2 regions of the Bradyrhizobium sp. LjRoot220 genome follow, and region 2 is predicted to be linked to the other one. Evidence: riboswitches for the same ligand, from Rfam matches in the RefSeq annotation. Region 2 holds a riboswitch; the other holds the start of a gene.
What was found. A riboswitch is a leader RNA that binds a small molecule or an ion and turns the genes downstream of it on or off. The one in region 2 is predicted to bind cobalamin.

Region 1 (4,336 bases), on a different contig from region 2:
GGCCCGGCAGCGGATAGGCGCTGAAGCGGCCATCGGTGATCGAGCTTGCGATCGCATAATCGTAATACAGCGCGTTGAGCACGTTGTTGACGCTCACCGACCAGAAGAAGTGCTGATATGCCCCGCTCAGCTTGAAGTCGATGGTGGCATCGGCCGGAATGCGGCGCTGGGTATTTTTCTGGTCGTTGTCCATGTAGCGCTCGCTCCAGCCGCGCACCGTGGCGTCTGCCACCAGATAGTTCTGCCAGATGTTCCAGGTCACGCCGGCACTGGCGGTGTAGCGCGACACCAGCGGAACGTCATTGCCGGCGAATTGCCCTTCACGGAACACCGCACGGGTGTAGGCCATGCCGCCGCGCAGCAGCACGCTGTCGCTGATCCGAAGCGAGGCGCTGGTTTCGGAGCCGTAGCGACGGGTCGGATCGAGGTTGGTGTTATAGAACAGCTCCGGGTTGAAATGGATTTCGTTCTCGAGGTCCATGTTGTAGATGCTCGACTGCATCTGGAACCCGCCCGATCTGATGCGGAAGCCGCCCTCGACGTCGTGCGAGGTCTGGGTTTTCAGCAGGAAAGTCTGCGGAATCGGGGTGAAGAAGACAGGATCGAAGGCGGGTCCGGAGGACAATCTCTCGTCGACGTTCGGCGTACGGAAGGCGCGGGCGGCCCGGCCAAACACCGAGACGATATTATTCAAGCGATGTTCGAGGCCGATATGCAGCGCGTACTGCATTTCGCTGCTATCCAGCGGCAGGTTCTGGGCGCCGCAGGAAAAAAACAAGGCGCAATTCGGCGGATCGTTGAGACGGTCCCTCGCACTCAGCGCGGTGTTCTGGATTCGCGCACCATACGCGAAATCCGTCGTCGGCAGCAGCCCGAGGGTTTGCTGCCAGTAGCCGGCAAGCGTTCGCTGCGACAGGTCATAGGTATGGATCGGCGGCGTGCCCTTGAATTCCGGCCGCTCCTGATGGAACGTCGCATCGTAATAATCGATGCCGGTCAGGATCGAAGAGGGCAGCCCGAACATCACGTTCTTGACGCTCAAGCGAGGCGTCAGCGACCATGTCTGCAGATGGCTGTCGACGTAACTGTTGGCGAACGGATTGAAGAACGCGCCTTGTTGCTTCTTGTCCCGCACCCCGCCATCGATGATCAGATCGACGCCGTTCCACAGCGTCTTGGTGAAGCCGGCGGTGGCGCTGGCGCCCTGCTGGTTGCCGTAGTCGCGCGGCGTGCTGGTGCCGGTGCGGTTGGTGACGAGTTCGTTGACGCCGATCGAGGGATCGACGATGCGGCCGCCGGGGAAGCCGAGCTTCTGGTCGTCGCCGGTGACGGTCACGAACGCGCTGAGCCCGGGCGTGGTGTAGTTGAGGTTGCCGACGCCGTTGCGCTGATCGAGCGCGTTGTTGACGCGATAGCCGTCGGACTTGATGGCGTTGCCGTAGAACGAGGTCGACCACGGACCGAAATTGGTCGCGGCCGAGACCGACGCCATGCGCTGGTTGAAGGAGCCGACGCCGGCCTCGCCGCGGATCGCGACCGGCGGGCCGCCGACGCCGTTCTTCAGGACGATGTTGACGACGCCGCCGACGGCATTGTCGCCGTACAGCACCGCACCGCTGTTGCCGCGGGTGATTTCAATGCGTTCGATCGAATCGCGCGGAATGGTCGAAAAATCGACGCCGGCCATATCGATGTCATTGAGCCTGCGGCCGTTGATCAGCACCAGGGTATTGGAGGTCGCAAACGCGCCGAAGCCGCGCAGATCGACGCTGGTCTTCACGCCGTTGACGCCGCCAAACAGACTGGTGAGCTGCACGCCCGGCGTTTGCGCGATGATTTCCTGCAAGGTTTGTGCGGGTGAGTGCGCGATTTCTTCAGCCGTGATGACGGTCGCCGCCGTGCCGACGATGCCGGCGAATTGCCGCACCGGCGCTCCGCCGCCGCCTTGGCCTCCACCTTGCGAAGCGACGTTGGCGCCGGTCCCCGGCGCGGGGGTCGCGCTGCTTGACGGCCTCGGACTGGGCGCGGCGATGCGGCGCGGTCCCGAGCCTTCATCGGAAGCGGGTTTTGCGCGGGTGCGGTTCTGGTCGCCGGGCGGGTTGACCTCGATCGCGGGCAATTGACCGGCCGCGGCGGTCTGCTGGGCGTGCGCGCCAGCAATGCCGAGCGCCATGATCGGCGCCAGAAAACTCGACGTCAGCAAAAGATGGCGGCGCCGCTTGGCACCTAGCGTGATGGAAGACATGGTTCAGGCCTCGGTATGACGTCAGTGGCACGTCACAGCGAACCAAGCGCCACCAGTGTGCTGTAAGCAGCGCTGGTGAAGCTAATGCCTGTACTCCCCGACCGACATCTTCGCGTGTGACCACGGCTGACGGCAGGTCTCCTGGCTTGCGGGTCGTTACCTTTCGTCGCCTTCCCAGGACCGAGATTCCCAGTGGCGTTGGACAAAAGATTCACCGCTTACAGTTGCGGGGGCAGCCGCGGAATTGGGGGATTTTCCCCGCACCGCATTCCCTTTTGATCCCCAAAACGGGAACCGTCGAAAAAATATGGTAGAAATTTGTCAAAGACAGAGTCAATCCCATTCGGCCCCGCCTGCGATCCTCGCTGGACGAGTGCGTCTTTTTTGTCGCATGAGCAGTACCGCTCGCATGCATAGTGCGGTACGGGCTGACCGTCCGGGAACGATCGATGAGTGTTGAGGCCATCATTGCTGCAAACGAGGAGGCCGCGCGGCGCCGGATTGGCGTGACGGCCGCGCTTGCCGGCCTTGTCGGGCTATTGGTGCTGATCTCGCTCGGCATCGGGCCGGTGCGGCTGTCGCCGCTGGCTGTGATTGAAGCCCTGCTCGGTGGCGGCAGCGACGTGGCGCAGGTGATCGTGCGGGAAATCCGGCTGCCGCGGACCATTCTGGCGCTGGCGATCGGGGCCATCCTGGGAATGTCGGGCGCGTCGCTGCAAGGCCTGTTGCGCAACCCGCTGGCTTCGCCCTCGCTGTTCGGCGCGCCGCAATCGGCGGCGTTCGGCGCGGTGCTGGTGATCGCGCTGGGGTGGGCCGATGTGCGCTCCTATGCGCTGCCGGTGGTGGCGATCATGGCGGCGTTCGGCTCGGTGTTCGTGCTCTTGACGATCGCCGGCCGCAATGCCGGGCTGCTGATCCTAATCCTGGCGGGCCTTGCGATTTCGAGTCTGGCGGGCGCCGCCACCGCATTGGTGATGAACCTCTCCAGCAATCCCTTCGTGGTGCTCGAAATCGCGTTCTGGCTGCTCGGATCGCTGGAGGATCGCAGTTTTCAGCACGTGATGCTGGCGCTGCCGTTCATCGTCGCCGGTGGCATCATCCTGTTCAGCCAGCGCAACGCCTATCGGACCTTGAGCCTCGGCGAGGAAACCGCGCAGAGCCTCGGCGTCGATGTCGGACGCCTGCGATTGATCGTGATCACGGGCGTGGCGCTTGGGGTTGGCGGCGCCGTCGCGGTCACCGGCACCATCGGTTTCATCGGCCTGGTCGCGCCGCATTTGATGCGGCCCCTGATCGGCCACGATCCGGCGCGGCTGCTGGTGCCGAGTGCGTTCGCAGGCTCGGCGCTGCTGCTCGCCGCCGACATCGCGGTGCGGATCATTCCCTCGACCAGCGACATCAAGGTCGGCGTGCTGACCTCGATCATTGGCGTGCCGTTCTTCCTCTATCTGATCGCGCGCGAACGCCGCGCGCTCGGCGGAGGCGTCGCATGAGCGACACGGCGCTTCTCACCGCCCGGAGTATCAACGTGACATTGGCCGGTCGCCATGTGCTCAGCGATGTCTCGCTGTCGCTGACCGCGGGTCATCTGGTCGCGTTGGTCGGGCCGAACGGCGCCGGCAAGACCACGCTGCTGCGCGCATTGTCGGGGCTATTGCCGTCCGGCGGCGATATCCATATCGGCGGCGATGCGCTGTCGGCCCTGCCGTTGCGCGAGCGCGCCAAGCGGTTTGCCTACCTGCCGCAGGGGCATATCGTGCACTGGCCGCTGCCGGCGCGCGACATCGTGGCGCTCGGCCGCTATCCGCACGGCGCGACCGATCCGGCACGCCTGTCGCCGACAGATGCCGACGCCGTGCTGCGCGCGATGCAGGCGGTCGATGTGGTGGAATTCAGCGAGCGCCGCGTCACGGAATTGTCCGGCGGCGAGCGCAGCCGCGTCGCGCTGGCGCGTGTGCTGGCGGTGGAAGCGCCGGTCATCCTGGCCGACGAGCCGACCGCCTCGCTCGATCCGCGACACCAGATCGACGTGATGAAGAATCTGCGGACCACTGCCGACAAGGGCGTGCTGGTCATCGTGGTGACGCACGA
Region 2 (4,336 bases):
TCCTCGGCGAGATGGGTATCGGCAATACCACGACATCGGCCGCGATCGCCTCGGCCTTGCTCGGCGTGAGCGCGGAGGAGCTTGCGGGCAGCGGAACCGGCGTCGATGCCGCCGGCCGGGCCCGCAAGGCGCGTTTGATCGATGCCGCGCTGGCGCTCCACGGGCTCACGGGGGCCTCTGCCGAAAGAGTCCTGTGTACGGCCGGCGGTCTGGAGATCGCAGCCATATGCGGTGCAATCATTGCGGCCGCGCAGCGTCGCATTCCGACCCTGATCGACGGCTTCATCGTCTCGGTGGCGGCCTTGGCGGCGGCGCGGCTCAATCCGTCGTGTCAGCCGTTTCTGCTACCCTCGCATCAATCGGCGGAGCAGGGGCATCGCCTGGTGCTCCGGGCCCTGAATGTGCATCCGCTGGTCAGTCTGGATCTCAGGCTCGGCGAGGGATCGGGTGCCGCGATCGCATTGCCGCTGGTGCGGTTGGCATGCGCCCTGCACAACGGCATGGCGACTTTTGCACAGGCCAATGTGCCGGATCGTCCAGCCGGATGACGGCGGTTTAGCAACCCGCTGTTTGACCGACACCACCCGCCAACCCTTCGACAGCCGATCGATCCGAGTGAGGGACAGCGGGTGGATCACGAAGCGCAAGGCGGACTCTGGCGTGAGGTCGAGCGCGATGCAGAGCGTAGCGCGGATGGTGCCGGAGTGGACCACAAGCGTTGTCGAACCTGTCTTAATCTGACCGAGTCCGCGCCGGACTCTTGCGATCTGATCTTCAAAGCTCTCCCGACGGCCGTGAGCGGGTGGGGTCACTCCAAAATTTCGTATAGCCTTCGCCGCCGGCGGCTGCGAGGACGTCGTGGCGCCGTCCGGTTCAATCGCCAAAATCCTGCTCGCGGAATTCGCTCGCCAGAATCGGATCGAGTCCCAGCGCGTGCGCCGTGTCGACCGTGCGCCGCCGCGCCGGGCTTGCGTAGCTCGCGGCGCCCTGCGGGAGATGCTGTCGCGGCGCGTCCAGTTGCGACCGGTCGCTGAGATCAGCTGGAGCGTCTGAGGCATGGATCGTTCCCGCGATGCCGTCGACGACGGCGTACCGGACCAGCCAGAGGAAGGTTTGTCCTTCCATTCCACGTCTCCAGGGAAGCCTGAACAAGCGATGCTTGCGATAGCACCTTTGTCCGCGCCGTTGTCAATGCAGGTGGTCGCTCCGATACGAACGTCGCGGCAGCGACTGCACATTGACTCTGCGTTCGACTTAATCCTAGATGGTTTTGACGGTTTCCCCTTACGGGGATGAAAAGGGAATGCGGTGCGAGGAAACTTCCTCAATGCCGTAGCTGCCCCCGCAACTGTGAGCGGAGAATCTCGCGTCACGCGCCACTGGGCATCTCGGTCCCGGGAAGGCGACGCAAGGTAACGACCCGCAAGCCAGGAGACCTGCCGTCAGCCGTGGTCACACGCGAAAATGTCGGTCGGGGAGTACAGACATTCGGCTTCAGCTGAGGCTTTACAGGCCGAAGGTTGAGACCCGGTTCGCTGTGACGTGCCACTGACGTCATACCGAGGTTTCAGCCATGTCCTGTCTTCGTGCCGCGCGGCCGCGCAAGTTCCTGCTCGCGTCCGGCGTTCTCTCTTCCTTTGCTGCCTTCGACATCTCCGCGGTCTGCGCGCAACAGGCGGGCTCCCGCGAGCCGTTGCCGCCGATCGAAATCTCTCCGCCCACCGACCAGAAGCGCAAGCGGGCCAAGCCGTCTGCCCGCGATGAACGGGGCGCGCGTCGCGTGGCGGCAAATAGAGCTGCTTCGCCAGCGACAGCACCGAAGCCGACCGGGGATACGACGCAGACACCGCTCAACACGAACGCCATCGCCGGAAGCGCGTCACGCCTCGGCCTGGCTGTGCGTGAAGTGCCTGCGACCGTGGAGGTGATCTCGGCCGAGACGATCCGCGAGCAGGGCTATCGGACAGTGTCTGACGTCGCGCAAGGCGCAGTCGGCGTGACCTCCGGCGACAATCCGGCCGAGCCCTCGGCGTTCTCGATGCGCGGCTTCACCAACAGCCAGATCAACATCCTCTACAACGGTATCAAGATCGGCCCCCAGAACATGACATCGCGTATCATGGACACGGCCAATCTCGAGGCCGTGGAGTTTCTCAAAGGTCCGGCTTCGCTGCTGTCGGGCGAGGGGGCCAGCGGCGGCGCGATCAATTTCGTGACCAAGCAGCCGCATACGGGGACGATCCGGAACGAGGCCTATTTCTCCTATGATTCGCTGAACTCGTTCCGCAGTTATTATGGCTCCGGCGGCAGCACCAACGTTCAGGGGCTCGACTACCGGTTCGACATCAGCCGCTCCTCGCTCAACGGCTTTGCCGACGATACCAACACCAGGACGCTGGATATCTCGGGTCAGCTCAACTACCGCATCTCCGACAATCTAAAGGTCTGGGGCGCGATCGAATACCGGGAGGATCGCGGCAAGCCCTATTGGGGCGTACCGCTGGTCCCGGTCGCCTTCAGCGGATCGCATGCCACGACCGGCATCGTTTCGGGCAGCTATGTTTCGAACTATAACGGAACCAATCTTGGCCCGGTCACGATCGACGATCGCACATTCAACACCAACTACAACGTCCTCGACAATCGCAACGTGGCGAAGGAGGTATGGCTGCGCGGCGGCTTCGAGCTCAAGCTCGCGCCCGGCCTGACGCTGAGGAGCCAGGCTTACGGATATGGCGCAGAGCGGGAGTGGTTCAACAACGAGGTCGCGGCGTTCAATGCCAATGTGAACCTGGTCGACAGGGAGCGCTTCTACGTGGCGCACAGCCAGAAGCTCGCCGGCAACTTCACCGACCTGACCTGGGATACGGACATCGCCGGCATGGACAACCGCCTGGTGACGACGGTTGCCGCAAGCGGCCTTGATTTCGTCCGACCGGGGGCCGCCAATTTCCCGCACGATCAGGTCACGCTGGTCGATCCTTCCCGCGGGTACTACGGCCTGCTGACGACGCAGCAACAGGCGGCGCGGATCGACAATGAATCGTTGTCGTTCGAGGATCGCCTGAAAGTCACGCGGACATTCGCGCTGGTCGGTGGCCTGCGCATGGAGCATATCGGGCTCGATCGCAATTCTACCGATGTGAATGGCATGGTGAAGGCGGGCTTTCCCTTCTCCAAGTCCTGGACGCCGGTGACGGGGCGCATCGGTTACACTTGGGAGGCGGTCCCGGGGTTGACCTTCTTCAGCCAGTACGCGACCGGCGCCGACGTCTCGGCCAACAACATCTTCCTGCTTGGGCCGCGCCAGCCGCTCGACCTGACGACGTCGCAGACCTACGAGACCGGCGTGAAGCATCTGTTCTGGAACAGGAGGGCGGAGTGGACGTTCTCGGCGTTCGACATCGAGCGGAAGAACGTCTATGCGGCCGCCGGCGGCATGCAGCTCAACATTGCCGGGCGGCAGGAATCGAAGGGCGTTGAGCTCGCGGCTGCTGTGCGCATTACCGAAGCATTGCGACTGTGGGGCAACATCGCCTATGTGGACGCGCGCTACGCCGACTATAACTTTGCAGGCGGCTCGTTTTCCGGGAATGCGCCGCCGAACGTGCCGCGCGTCGTCGCGAACGCCGGCGCAGCGTACCGGTTCTTCACGCCCTGGCCGGTCGAGCTTGGCGTCGTCGGCCGTCATGTCGGCGATCGCTATAATACCGATGCCAACACAGTGACCATGAACGCCTATACCATCGCGGACCTCTATGCCTTCGTCGACATACCGAAATCGGTGTTCAACGCCGTCGACCAGACGCGGCTGACGTTCCGGGTGCGAAACGTCACCGACAAGCGTTACGCGATCTGGGGCGATCCGTTCTATCCCGATCAGGTCCTGTTGGGGGCGCCGCGTACTTATGAGGTCTCCGCTGCGTTCAAGTGGTAGGGGCGTAACCCGAATGATGGGCGGAATAGTCCTGTTGCACCGATGGCTCGGTGTCGCGTTCTGTCTCCTGTTCGCGATGTGGTTTGCGACCGGCATCGTCATGCATTTCGTTCCGTTTCCGTCCCTGTCGGAAGCGGAACGCTTTGCTGGCCTTGCACCCGTGGACAGCGCGCGTGTGACCATCAGTCCGTCAGATGCCGTTAGTGCCAGCGGGATCGAGGATGCCGCGCGTGTTCGCCTGATCCAGCGGAGCGACGGGCCGGTGTACGTCGTATCAGGGTCGTCGCAAACGCGGGCGATCCGTGCGTCGGACGCGACGAATGCCGCGGTGAAATCTCCCGACATTGCTCTCGCTGCGGCGAGGGGTGATAGAGGCGGACCCGGCCTGGACATCTCGCG

Region 1: it holds a riboswitch for cobalamin, as region 2 does, so the genes downstream of both, ACSQ84_RS27685 (TonB-dependent receptor) here and ACSQ84_RS04000 (TonB-dependent receptor) in region 2, are expected to answer to the same signal.

Annotation. Positions count from the first base shown of each region.
Region 1 covers NZ_CAXUPS020000008.1:18,630-22,965, forward strand. Annotated here, with positions in the region: gene ACSQ84_RS27685 (TonB-dependent receptor) at 1-2,245, opposite strand, end outside; cobalamin riboswitch at 2,360-2,559, opposite strand; gene ACSQ84_RS27690 (FecCD family ABC transporter permease) at 2,695-3,738, shown strand; gene ACSQ84_RS27695 (ABC transporter ATP-binding protein) at 3,735-4,336, shown strand, end outside.
Region 2 covers NZ_CAXUPS020000001.1:975,665-980,000, forward strand. Annotated here, with positions in the region: gene cobT (nicotinate-nucleotide--dimethylbenzimidazole phosphoribosyltransferase) at 1-548, shown strand, start outside; partial or broken gene ACSQ84_RS03995 (histidine phosphatase family protein) at 561-1,125, opposite strand; cobalamin riboswitch at 1,258-1,458, shown strand; gene ACSQ84_RS04000 (TonB-dependent receptor) at 1,574-3,937, shown strand; gene ACSQ84_RS04005 (PepSY domain-containing protein) at 3,951-4,336, shown strand, end outside.